One region of the Marinomonas sp. genome, then DNA from elsewhere that is predicted to be linked to it. Evidence: predicted binding sites of a transcription regulator. Region 1 holds the regulator's gene; each other region holds the start of a gene.
What was found. The regulator FliA, encoded in region 1, starts transcription of late flagellar genes. The targets are predictions, from matches to a motif close to CTAAAGTTNNNNNNNNNNCNGCCGATA.

Region 2: flgM (flagellar biosynthesis anti-sigma factor FlgM) is a predicted target of FliA. The motif match lies at 1,630-1,656, and genes of this name have one in related genera.
Region 3: flgK (flagellar hook-associated protein FlgK) is a predicted target of FliA. The motif match lies at 1,833-1,859, and genes of this name have one in related genera.
Region 4: ACO05V_RS19475 (flagellin) is a predicted target of FliA. The motif match lies at 2,017-2,043, and genes of this name have one in related genera.

What each region holds. Positions count from the first base shown of each region.
Region 1 is NZ_OZ245329.1:3,922,463-3,925,795, reverse strand. Features, by position in the region: gene flhF (flagellar biosynthesis protein FlhF) at 1-1,116, shown strand, start outside; gene ACO05V_RS18785 (RNA polymerase sigma factor FliA) at 1,213-1,950, shown strand; gene cheY (chemotaxis response regulator CheY) at 1,993-2,385, shown strand; gene ACO05V_RS18775 (protein phosphatase CheZ) at 2,395-3,186, shown strand; gene ACO05V_RS18770 (chemotaxis protein CheW) at 3,199-3,333, shown strand, end outside.
Region 2 is NZ_OZ245329.1:4,088,284-4,091,616, forward strand. Features, by position in the region: partial or broken gene ACO05V_RS19580 (chemotaxis protein CheV) at 1-753, opposite strand, end outside; gene flgA (flagellar basal body P-ring formation chaperone FlgA) at 894-1,586, shown strand; gene flgM (flagellar biosynthesis anti-sigma factor FlgM) at 1,694-2,008, shown strand; gene ACO05V_RS19595 (flagella synthesis protein FlgN) at 2,046-2,525, shown strand; tRNA gene ACO05V_RS19600 (tRNA-Arg) at 2,607-2,682, shown strand; gene ACO05V_RS19605 (OsmC family protein) at 2,761-3,168, opposite strand; gene trpC (indole-3-glycerol phosphate synthase TrpC) at 3,211-3,333, opposite strand, start outside.
Region 3 is NZ_OZ245329.1:4,077,479-4,080,811, reverse strand. Features, by position in the region: gene ACO05V_RS19535 (flagellar basal body P-ring protein FlgI) at 1-807, shown strand, start outside; gene flgJ (flagellar assembly peptidoglycan hydrolase FlgJ) at 816-1,802, shown strand; gene flgK (flagellar hook-associated protein FlgK) at 1,913-3,333, shown strand, end outside.
Region 4 is NZ_OZ245329.1:4,069,096-4,072,428, reverse strand. Features, by position in the region: partial or broken gene ACO05V_RS19500 (flagellin) at 1-173, shown strand, start outside; gene ACO05V_RS19495 (hypothetical protein) at 356-616, shown strand; gene ACO05V_RS19490 (hypothetical protein) at 715-939, shown strand; gene ACO05V_RS19485 (hypothetical protein) at 932-1,156, shown strand; gene ACO05V_RS19480 (hypothetical protein) at 1,366-1,590, shown strand; gene ACO05V_RS19475 (flagellin) at 2,097-3,197, shown strand; gene ACO05V_RS19470 (flagellar protein FlaG) at 3,262-3,333, shown strand, end outside.

The sequences.
Region 1 (3,333 bases):
ACTTCAAAGCGTCCCTCCTCGTCTCGTTCAGAATCATATGCAGATCCAAGTGCGGATTATTTAGAACGTATAGAAAGAGCGAAACAGCAGACTCCTCCGCAAAATACTTCACAATCTAATTTAGAGAAACGTCCAACCACACAGTTTGAAATGCCTCCTTTGTCAAATGACAAAGAGGACCCGGCTGTTGAAGAAGCTTTGTCCATTCGCAATAGCGAAAGTGCTAAACAGTTGCGAGATATGGAACTTGAGCTGAAAAATGTACGAGCTATGCTCGAGCAGCGTCAGCAAAATGACAGTCGAGACGTTAAAGAAAGTGTTGTTGAGGTGCGTGCCCGTGATAAGTTAAAAGGCTTGGGGTTGTCAGATTTTGTTGTATCTAGACTTATTGATGATATTGATTTAAAAGGTCGAGAAGACGACTGGAATCGCTTACTTGCGCATTTGGCTGATTATATTCCTGTTCGCTCAAGTTCTTCAGAGCTTAAAGGATGTATCGCATTTATGGGGCCTACCGGTGTTGGGAAGACGACCACTATCGGTAAAATCGCGGCTCAGCATGTTTTAAAGCATGGTTCTGATGGTGTGGTATTAATCACAACAGATACTTATCGTATAGCGGCTCATGAACAGCTAAGAACTTTTGGTAGAATTCTAAATGTTCCTGTTGAAGTAGTTAATGAATACTCAGATTTAAATGAAGTTTTAGCGAAATATTCGCATTATTCTTTAGTGCTTGTTGATACTGCTGGTATGAATCCAAGAGATTCAAATCTTGAACGACAGCTTTTAATGATGAAGCGCGCACGAGCGAGCCTAAAGAAATTGTTGGTTTTACCTTGCACAAGTCAACGACAGGTATTAAAAACCGTTGTCGATGTTTATTCTCAAGTTCAATTAGATGGTTGTGTTTTAAGTAAACTTGATGAATCTGCTTCACTTGGTGAAGCTATTAGTGTAGTTATTGAAGAAGGCTTACCTGTTGTATATATAGCAGATGGTCAAAGAATTCCAGATGATATTGAGCCAGCTCGGGCGCATAATTTGATTAGTAGGGCTGTATATACTGCAGAACATTATAGTCAACTTTATGGGTCACTAAAGTATGGTAGTTAGTAAAATTTTGTTATTACTGAAAGCGTTGCGCCAAACTATGTAGTACAGTTAGTTAGCGCAACTAACTTAAATGGTAAAGGTTGCTTAGACTATTTTATGCAGACCAAAAACGGATATAACACATACTCTAAAAAAGCGACGCTTTCGATTGATGCGATTGTTGAGCAATATGGGTATTTAGTAAAAAAAATTGCTTATCATCTATTGGCGCGTTTACCTGATAGTGTAGATGTGGATGACTTGATTCAAGCAGGCGTGATGGGATTGATTGAGGCGTATAAACGTTTTGAGTCTACCAAAGGTGCCAGTTTCGAAACTTATGCAGGTATCCGTATTCGCGGTTCTATTATGGATGAGGTGCGCAAAACGGATTGGGCTCCTCGGTCAGTCAGGCGTAATGGTAGAGCGGTTGCTAATGCAATTAAAGAACTAGAAGCGACATTAGGTCGAGTAGTGTCTGATATGGAAGTGGCAGCTCATATGAATATAAGCATGGATGAATATCATGAAATGATTCACTCATCTATGTCTACTCAGTTGTTTAGCTACGAAGAAATGCTAGATTCTGATGCAAATAATTTAGACAGTATTGAGTCGGAAGTAGAAAATGCTCCTTATTCATTAGTAGAAGAAGGTGGTTTTCAAAATCAATTGGCAAAAGAAATTGATAATCTACCTGAAAGAGAAAAGTTAGTTTTGTCTCTTTATTATAATGAAGAACTCAACTTGAAAGAAATTGGTGCTGTTTTAGGTGTCAGTGAATCAAGAGTTAGTCAGATTCATAGCCAAGCGGCTATGAGGTTACGAGCTCGGTTAAGTGATTGGCGAGATTAATTATGAGTTGTGGAATATTACCTTTAGGGTGTGGAGGTTGCATTGGATAAAAACATGAAGATCCTAATTGTTGATGATTTCTCGACAATGAGACGAATCATTAAAAACTTACTACGGGATTTAGGATTTACCAATACAGTTGAAGCGGATGATGGAATGACGGCATTACCGATTCTTCAGGCAGGGACAATAGATTTTCTTGTGACAGACTGGAATATGCCTGGTATGACAGGAATTGAGCTTCTTCGTGCAGTTCGTGCTGACGATAAACTTAAAAGCATTCCTGTATTGATGGTAACCGCTGAGGCAAAGCGTGATCAGATTATTGCGGCTGCCCAAGCAGGTGTAAATGGCTATGTTGTTAAGCCTTTCACAGCAGTGGCTCTCAAAGAAAAAATTGAGAAAATATTCGAACGCATAGACGCTGCTAAATAGGGGCTTTTAATGTCAAAGAAACTTGGATCTGGCTTGGGGGACTTTGAAACCCTAGTAAAGGATGGCGCTGTAGAGCTTTTGAACCACATTGAAGTTGGTGATTTCATTGGGGCAGTAAAAATAATACAGGAGCTTAGTGAAGCCCGACATAATAGCTTTTATAAAGAAGTTGGTAATCTCACGAGAAGTCTCCATGACGCAATTCGTGACTTTCAAGTTGATTCACTTGACTTGGTGGCTGATGGAAATAGCGATGCGTTGGGTAACACAAAGATAACAGATGCCTCTGATCGATTGACTTATGTTATTGAATTAACTAATTCAGCAGCTAACAAAATCATGGATATGGTGGATGGTAGTGTGCCTGTTGCTAGTGAATTACAAAGTCAGGCAAGAGATCTGAGAAAAGACTGGAGTCGCTTAATTCAGAGAGACTTAACGCCTCAAGAGTTTCGAGACTTGTATAAGCGTATCGATGTTTTCTTAGCTTACGCTGATGACAGCGCTACAACCTTGCATTCAAACCTCAACACAATTCTCCTAGAGCAAGGATATCAAGACCTAACAGGTCAAGTGATCGCTAGAGTGAATGATTTAATTCGAGATGTAGAAGAAAAACTTGTGCATCTCGTTGCTGTTGCTGGACGCGTTGATAGTATCTCGGGGATTGAACACCAAGAGAAAGAGTCTGAACACGATGACACTCGTGGTCATGGCCCAGCTATTAATAAACAAAACAACCCTGAAGTACTGAGTAGTCAAGACGAAGTAGACGACTTGCTATCAAGTCTTGGTTTCTAGAAGGAGCTGAGGATGAGTTTCGAGGTCGATGAAGAGATTTTACAAGATTTTTTGGTAGAAGCTGGTGAAATCCTAGAGCAGCTTTCCGAACAATTAGTAGATTTAGAGCAAAATCCAGATGATAAGCAGCTGCTTAACGCGATTTTT
Region 2 (3,333 bases), 170 kb from region 1:
GGTCGTTAGCGTATAGCCATCCATTTCAGGCATCTCGATATCCGAAATAACCATGGAAAATTCCTTAGTCACATCCTTACCTTCCGCAACCATATTTTGAAGATAAGTAAGCGCTTCACGGCCATCATTTAAAACTGTCGTAGCAAAGCCAACTTGTTCCATACAACGCTTGATCTGTTTACGTGCAACGGAAGAATCACCCACAATGAGTATATGATGTTTCTGAGCATTTTCTGTCACGCCTGCATTAACGATACCATCAGAAATATCTTGACGCGTAGGAGCAACCTCAGAAAGGATCTGTTCCACATCAATAATTTCCACCATTTCTTTATCGACCTGACATACAGCCGTCAGGTAGTTATCATTCGACAAACCTTTTGGCGGCGGCTGAATATCACTCCAATTCATATTTACAATGCGCTCAACTCCGCGCACTAAAAAACCCTGAATTCGACGATTGTATTCAGTAATAATAACAAAGCACTGACTAATGTTTTCTATTGGACTTGCGCCTGTTGCCAAACCCAAATCCAAAATAGGAATGGTACCACCACGAATGTGAGCACCCCCTCTAACCACTGGAGAACTATGAGGCATAGTGGTTAATTTAGGACACTGCAACACCTCTTTCACTTTAAAGACATTGATGCCGTAAATTTGCTTACCATTTAAGCGAAACAACAACAATTCAAGTCGGTTTTCTCCTACGAGCTATGTACGTTGGTTAACAGTATCCAAAACTCCAGCCATAAACGCCTCCAAAATGTGTAAACATTATACTGAGGTATTACCTCAAAATTGTTAAAATGCATCATCCAATGATAAAGTGAATTCAAATATTTTACTAACTATCTTATTTATAACGTAATAATAAACAAAGAGAACGAATCATGCGAATCATAAGGCTAAGCATAGCCTTCATTTGTCTCCAAACAGGCTTAACATTTGCCGTCTCTACTGAAGAGCAAATCAATCGCTACATAAATCAAGTAGAGATTCCTCGGTTATCAGAGATATACCCTGATGCCACCATCAACATCACATTAAATAATCTTGCCGCTCTCAATTACTTACCTGACTGTGAAAGTAAATCCATTAAGATCAGCAATCAAAGATCAGACGCTACCAAACGCACCAGCTATGAAATTAGCTGTGAATCGCCAACTTGGAAATCCTATATACCAGTCACTCAGTCCATCACGATCCCAGCAATAAAAACCATCACCCCAATCAACCGCGGCCAAATCATTACTAAATCAAACACTGACATAGGCGAAGTAGACATATCCAACCTAAGAGGACATATCTACACAAAGAAAAGCCCGCCTTATGGCCTTGTAGCTTCACGCAACTTACGTATCAACACTTTTATTACGGACGATTTAACCACCCCACCAACCCTTGTAAAAAAGGGAGATTCTGTACTTATAACAGCAAGCAGTGGCACTATTATAGTCAGAATGAACGGTGTTGCTTTAGAAAATGGAGTCAAAGGCCAACAAATACGCATTAAAAACACAAGTTCTGGACGAATTATATACGCCAAAGTTGTAACTGACAGTGAGGTTCTTGTAAACTATTGATTATACTAATTGGCAGCCTATGAATTCTTTTTTGTTTTTTTCATTAAAGTATCTTTAGACCCTGCCGACAACATAGACAGGCAAATCATTTAAGGGCGGAAAACCCAATGGCAATACATTTCTCAGGTCTATCAAATCAAAGCGCTATAAATAAAAGTGAACGAACGCAGAAAGATGATGTTGCGAGTAATGCAACAGAAAAGCAAAGTGCCGTTAGAAGTGGTGGCACGCTAGCAGAGGACACCGTAAAATTAAGCGGCACTGCGCAAACGTTACAAAGTCAACAATCTAAAATTAACAGCTTGCCTGATGTTGATATGGATAAAGTAGAGCAAATCAAAAGCGCTATTGCAGCGGGCGAATACAAGATAGATACGCAGAAGCTAGCGAATAATATGGCTTCTATGGATTCGCTATTCTAGACTGTAGTTTCTCTACAGTCTGAAAACGGTTTGCCCTATGATCCCTATCGCCCCAATATTCATCAGAAGCAAAGAGATACTAGAAAACATATCAGAGCTTCTTGATAAAGAAAGGCTGGCCTACGGGGAAGTCGATAGTGAAGCCATTATCGACTTGTCTGAACAAAAACAAGCCCTCCTCGATGAAATGAACCAACTTAATGAGAAAAGAGTCAATATACTCATAAAGTTTGACATAGTTGATCGAAAAAAACCTACCGAAGAAGAATTCAAACACTGGCTTAGTCAACAAGATAGCTCTATGGATGACATACGCCTTTTAATGAAAGAATGCGAAAACCTACTGCAGAGCTGCAAAGTTAAAAACAACACCAACGCTCGGATACTAAATACCCTTCAAAAACGTAACAAACACCTGTACGAGCTTCTTCAGGGCCACAGTAGTAAAAACAAAGTTTATACCGCCAGAGGTTCGACCCGCCCAATAAGCAGTAAACACACATTAGGTCGTGCTTAAAAAACCATAAAAATCAATGCCATACCTATTTTAAATTTGTATTATCGATACAATTCAGGTATAAATTCGTTTTTAGAATAAGTCCTCATAGGTAAACAGGATATACCGGCCGCCTCCTAAGCAGCTATTCCAGGTTCGAGTCCTGGTGGGGACACCACTACTTTAAGTGACAGAAAAATAATCAAAAAAAAGAGCCTCTCAGCTCTTTTTTAAAACACTCTTATCAAGTAATGCTTTATTCCACTTCAATCACTTCAAAACTATGAACAATTTTCACACCACCTCTTTCTAGCATTAAAGAGGCGGAGCAATACTCTTCCGCAGACAGCTTAACCGCCCGAGCAACAACACTTTCTTTCAAATTACGACCTGTAACGACAAAATGCACTCGAATTTCAGTAAAGACAGCAGGAACAGTATCCGCTCGATCAGCATCAATCTGAGCCACACAAGAAACAACATCTTGGCGCGATTTCTTTAAAATCCCAACCACATCATAAGAAGTACAGCCTCCTAAACCTGCAAGCAAGAGCTCCATAGGTCTCGGGCCAGCAACCTGATTACCGTCGATTTCCACCTTAAAACCCGAGCCAGTTTCAGCGGTAAAATGCACATCTTCTTGCCAACTAACATTCGTTTTCATCATTCACCTTACTTAATTCTGCTATGACTGAAAGCATCATCACTACGACTGAAACAGCTCAGCCAATTTTTCACCTGGGTCATCAGCGCGCATAAAAGCTTCACCAACCAAGAACGCATGGATACCTTTTTGTCGCATCAACGCCACATCGTTTCGAGTATGAAT
Region 3 (3,333 bases), 160 kb from region 1:
CCCGGTCAAAAAATTGATGTCACAGCATCCTCTATTGGTAATGCCAGTGCGCTTCGTGGTGGAACACTACTTTTATCGACATTAAAAGGTGCTGATGGCGCTGTGTACGCTATTGCGCAGGGTAATCTGGTTGTAGGTGGGTTGGGCACCAATGGTGCTGATGGATCGAGAACGTCGGTCAATGTTCCGACCGTTGGTCGTATTCCAAATGGCGCGAGTGTAGAGCGTATTGTTCCAAGTAGCTTTAATACTGGCGACACCTTGACCTTCAACTTAAATCGTCCTGATTTTACTACGGCAAAACAGGTCTCTGATAAAATTAATACTCTTCTAGGGCCAGGTGTGGCAACGACATTGGATGCAACGTCTATTCGAGTTTCGGCACCACGAGATCCTAGTCAGCGTGTGACTTACTTATCAATTCTAGAGAATCTAGATGTTGAGGTGGCTGAAGAGCGTGCTCGTATTGTTATTAACTCCCGGACTGGGACTATTATTATTGGTCAGCATGTGAAAGTGTCGCCTGCGGCAATTACTCATGGCAGTTTGACGGTCACCATTAAAGAGGTGCCTCCCGTTGCAGGCAAAGACGGTACGATGACAGGAGGAGAAACCATTGTATCGCCTAGGGCTGGGATTGAGATTGCTCCAGACAGTGGTCATATGTTTGTTTTTGATCCAGGTGCTTCATTGAATGATATTGTTCGTGCGGTTAATCAAGTTGGTGCTGCACCGGGTGATGTGATGGCTATTTTAGAGGGCTTAAAACAAGCTGGTGCAATTAATGCAGATTTAGTGGTGATATAGGTTTTTCTATGAATTCAGTGCCACCAAAGCAAGATTTTTTTGCTGATTTTTCGACGTTAACAGCTTTGAAAACTAAAGCCCAAAAAGACCCTGATGCCGCATTAAAAGATGTTGCTCAGCAATTTGAATCCATCTTTATTAATATGTTATTGAAAAACATGCGTAGTACAAATGAAGCAATTGGAAGTGGCCTTTTTTCTAGTGCTCAAACCAAGCAATACCAAGAGATGATGGACTCTCAGATGTCTCAGAGTATGGCAAAATCAGGTGGCATAGGATTATCCGAAGCGCTTATTCGTCAATATCAAACTCAGCAACAAGGTCTTGTCAGTTCTCCTGAAGCAAAGCAGCGAGGTGACACCGACTTCCTTAATCAAGTGGCAAAACAAGACTTGGTAAGAATTCAAGCTTTAGCTCATCGTGCATCCGCCGAATTTATTCAATCGGTTCAGCAGGAGGCTGAGCAAAAAGCACAAAATCTTTCTGCAACCGAGGGGGCTTCTGCGCCATCGGCTGTTTCTGTTGTCTTTAACTCTCCGGATGAGTTTGTTGAAAATCTTTGGCCTCATGCCCAGCGAGCAGCAGAAAAATTAGGTGTTAATCCGAAAGCGATATTGGCACAAGCGGCGCTTGAAACTGGTTGGGGAAAGTATCCTATTGCTAAGGAAGATGGCGCAGCAAGCTTCAATTTATTTGGTATTAAGGCTGATAATCGCTGGCAAGGAGATCGAGCAGTTGTGAATACTTTGGAGTTTCGAGATGGCGTGGCAAAACGTGAAAAAGCGGCATTTCGTGCTTATGATTCTTTTTCACAAAGCTTTGAAGATTATGCTGATTTTTTGTCTACCAGCGAGCGGTATAAAGATGCCCTTGAAGCAGGAGATGACGCGTCAATGTTTGCCGCTTCTTTGCAAAAAGGCGGCTATGCAACGGATCCTAAGTACTCTGACAAAATCGATAACATCCTTTCTAGTAAGTGGTTTCAACGGTTGTAAAAATTTAAATTCCCCAATCTCTCAGTTTTGGTAAAGTTTTTGCATAAGTAGTGATTAGAGCGAAAAAAGATCTAATGGTTACTTTTGAAAACGTACTAGGGGTGTGAGCTATGGGCTCAAGTTTATATTCAATTGGTTTGTCTGGACTTCAGTCTAGTAATGCCCGTATTAATACCACAGGGCAGAATACATCCAATGTGGATACCGAGGGCTATAGCCGTCAAAGAACCGATACCACTAGTTCGCCTGTTGGCGGCGTTGTTCTTCGCGATACGTCTCGTCTTGTTGATAACTTCGTTAGTGCTCAGATGCGCTCAGATACGTCGACGTTTTCTTATTATGATGCTTACCAGTCAATGATATCGACTTCGGACAATTTATTGGCCGAAGACAGTATTTCTTTGAATACTTATCTCAATAAATCTTTTGATGCCTTGCAAACAGTTAATAATGATCCAACTTCTGCTTCATTAAGACAGTTGGCTCACTCTAGTCTTCAAAACCTTGTGCAGCAATATCATGTGTTGTCTGGTGTGGTGAGCGACCAAGAAGGCTTGGTTGATGAACAGTTAGCTTCTTCTCTGGAAGACGTAAACGCAATTACCGCGAAAATTTCTAAGTTGAATGGACAGATTCTGCAACAAGAAGGTTTATCTATTTCTCCGGCTAATGAGCTTCGTGACCAACAAGAGCTTTTAGCGAAAGACCTATCTAAATACCTAGATATTAATGCTCAATTTAATGATAAAGGTTTAATGACAATTCAATTGGCTAATGGTCAGCCTTTGGTAATGGATCAACATCCTACCGAGCTAGTCGTTAGACCTGATCCATTACAGCCAAAAAAAATTGATTTGGTTGTAAGCTTTGGTGACTATGACGTTGGATTGAAAACAGAGGGACTAGGCGGAAGTGTTGGTGGCTTGATTGACTATCGGTCCGAATTTAGTGTGTATGCTGATAGAACCTTGGGTCAGCATGCGATTGCATTGGCCGATGCCATGAACACCCAGAATAAAAAAGGGATTGATGCTAACGGTGAATCTGGCAAGGATTTATTTTCCTTGGGGAAAATCAATGTTTACTCAAGCGCTGATAATATTCATAAGACCAAAAATATCTCTGTCAGAGTGACTGATGGGCAATCGGCTAAAATTACCAAAGATACTTATGAATTAACTAGAACAGATGACAATCATTTTTCTATTAAGAAATTTGATGTAAACGGTAAATCAACTGAGAAATCCATTACGTTTGATCCTAGTATGTTAGCCAAAGACAGTGACGGCTATTTTAAAATTGATGAGCTTGGTATTGATCTTCGTCTTGCGAATCTTAATGAAATCGATAGTGACGATATTTTTCGCTTTACGCCAACAGAAGGTGCTGCTGCTGGCTTGTCTTTGTTCGCGAAGAATGGCGAGGCGTTAGCATTGAGTACGCCTATTGCGGTGAACACGAGTTCTGACAATTTATCAGATGCGAAAATATCACTGACATCGGTGACCAACACAAACCCAGAATCCTCTGC
Region 4 (3,333 bases), 150 kb from region 1:
TGTCTAGTATTTCTGAAAACGTTGCTGCTGCTCGCTCTCGTGTACGAGATGCCGATTACGCTGCTGAAACTGCTTCATTGACAAGTTCGCAAATCATCCAGCAAGCCAGTTCTACTATCTTGGCGCAAGCCAATCAAAGACCTCAAGCGGCTTTGGCTTTATTGGGAAATTAATACGCTAGACTTTGAGGCCTCTCTAATATGAGGCTTCAATTAAAGATTCGAGTTCTTCTCGGAATATAGGCTACTTCTCTCTCCTAGAGGTGCCTTTTCAGCCGGGTGATTTTTCACCCGGCTTTTTTTTGCCTAAATAATGAGTTTTATCGTGTTTTTAGCGGTTTTTTGAACAGGTAATTGTGTTTAAGGCTTATGCCAAAGACAGTCAAAGCGCCATTAGACTGACTTTGAGATTAGCTTTTGATAAGGCAGGGAATGATGTTGAAAAAGAGCTAATACATTCTTTTTTAGATGATTTTTCTGGTGTATTGAATATTTACGAAATGCTTGGTGGGGGATATCTGTATCCGAATAGAACCGCAAAGATTGTATGGGTTGGCAGCTATTTTTGTCGAGCGAGGTTTGCTTGTCTTTTTAAGGCGACTTCTTTTGGTATCTAGCTTCATGCCAAGCCTTGTCTGTTCTGGCTTTTATACTTTTAGCTGGTATTGCTTTGGGTCTCATCCTTCTGGTTTACACGACTGGAGGAGGGTTCTTAATGAATAGCGATGTCATAAGCGACGATGATTTGTTGCGACCTTCTGTCGTTCGGTATTTCTCTGGTTTTCTAGCTGGCCGGCAGTTACTTGTCTTTTTGAAGCGGAGTGTCGTGCCGCGTTCTTTCACGCTTGGTCTTTTTGGTCCTCATTTTCAGGCTCTTAGCTTGCGTCATGCTTGCTCGTATTTTTCTGATATGAATGGACGGAGGGTTCTGAATGAATAGCGATGTCATAAGCGACGATGATTTGTTGCGACCTTCTGTCGTTCGGTATTTCTCTGGTTTTCTAGCTGGCTGGCAGTTGCATGTCTTTTTGAAGCGGAGTGTCGTGCCGCGTTCTTTCACGCTTGGTCTTTTCTATTTGAGTTTTCAGGCTTTCAGCTTGCGTCGTGCTTGCTCGTATTTTTCTGATCCGAATGGACGGAGGGTTCTGAATGAATAGCGATGTCATAAGCGACAATAATTTGTTGCGACCTTCTGTCGTCCGGCATTTCTCTGGTTCTCTAACTGGGTGGCACTTGCTTGTCTTTTTGAAGCGGAGTGTCGTGCCGCGTTCTTTCACGCTTGGTCTTTTTGGTCCTCATTTTCAGGCTTTCAGCTTGCGTCATGCTTGCTCGTATTTTTCTGATACGAATGGACGGAGGGTTCTCAATGAATAGCGATGTCATAAGCGACGATGATTTGTTGCGACCTTCTGTCGTTCGGTATTTCTCTGGTTTTCTAACTGGCCGGCAGTTGCTTGTCTTTTTGAAGCGGAGTGTCGTGCCGCGTTCTTTCACGCTTGGTCTTTTCTATTTGAGTTTTCAGGCTTTCAGCTTGCGTCATGCTTGCTCGTATTTTTCTGATACGAATGGACGGAGGGTTCTGAATGAGTAGCGATGTCATAAGTGACAATAATTTGCTGCGACCTTCTGTCGTCCAGAATTCCAGTGACTTTCTAGTTGAACGGCGGCCGCTTGTGTTCTTAAAACGATGCTTTTACGCAAATTTTAAGGCGTTGTTTTTTTGTGCCTTCTCAATAAGAAAGGGTGGCCGAAAGTGGCAATAGGTAGTAAGTGATGGCGATGCTTTGCCACTTAGTACTGCAATACTTGTTTGGATGTGTTTTTTTGGGTTGTTTTTAGTGTTTGTAAGTTAAGTGAAAGATTTTTAAAGAGAAAAGGCGTTTTTTTTTAACTTTTTTAAAGGAAAAACGTTTTTTGTTTTAAAAAATAATTGTTTTTAAAACAATGAATTAGGCAGATTTGTGCCGCCTGATGGGTGTTTTTTTTCCGATGTTGGGAAAAAAATTTCCGAAATTGACTAAAGGTTTTCAAAACCTTGTCGAAAACCTTATACGAACTGCTTTTTTTGCAGGATTACATGAAACCTAGGAGGCTATAATGGCTTTATATGTAAATACGAATATTTCATCTTTAAGTGCGCAGCGTCAGCTGATGAATTCAGGGAAAACCTTAGATACGTCTTTCCAGCGTTTGTCTTCTGGTTTGCGTATTAACAGTGCAGCCGATGATGCTGCTGGCCTACAGGTTTCTAACCGTTTGACATCTCAGGTTAATGGTTTGAATCAGGCTGTTCGTAACGCCAATGACGGTATTTCTGTAGCGCAAACTGCGGAAGGTGCGTTGGACGAAACGACTAACATGTTGCAACGTATGCGTACTCTGTCTATTCAGTCTGCAAACGGATCAAACTCTGATGATGACCGTAAAGCGCTTCAGCAAGAAATCAGCGCCTTGTCTACTGAGATTGACCGTGTCGCTTCTGATACAACCTTCGGTGGACGTGCTTTGCTTGATGGCAGTTACAATGGTGTGTACCAAGTAGGTGCTGATGCGAATCAAACAATCAGTTTTGATTTGAGTAAAGGTGATAACCAAGATTATGCAAGCAATGGCGGCTTCACTATGGCGGGTCTGTCTTCTAATGCGGCTGAAGAAGCTAAGTACCAAGAAGATATTGCTGCATACAATGATTACTTTGTTCAGAAAGACGCTGCTAAAGCACAAGCTAGAGCAGAAGCAGAAGCTAATGGTGATGAATATGTAGACCCAGAAGCTGAAGCAATGGCGGCAGCAGAAGAAAATGGTGAAGTTTATGTAGATCCGAATGCACCTGCAGTGCCTCAGCCACCAGCAAGCAGAAGTAGCAGCTTTGGTGACACAGAGCAAGGTTTTGGTACTCCATCTGTTACGACTATGGCTAATGCACAAAGTATGATCAACATTGTTGATAATATGATTTCTGCTGTTGGTTCTAAACGTGCGGAATTGGGTGCAATTCAAAACCGTTTGGGTTCAAGCATTAGTAACTTAAGTAATATTCAAGAAAACGTATCGGCTGCACGTTCTCGTGTACGTGATGCTGACTTTGCTGAAGAAACTGCTAAACTAACAAGCTCTCAAATTCTTCAACAAGCAAGTTCATCTATCTTGGCGCAAGCAAATCAACGTCCACAAACTGCGTTGTCGCTTTTGGGCTAAAATTAGTGGTAACGGAAAGCTGGAGCCTTGTTCCAGCTTTTGTCTCATTTAGAGGACTAGTTATATGTCAATTAATTCTAGTGATTTTTCAAAGCAGTCTGTAGGAGTCGTTGCAACTAGACAAGATCAGCGCACA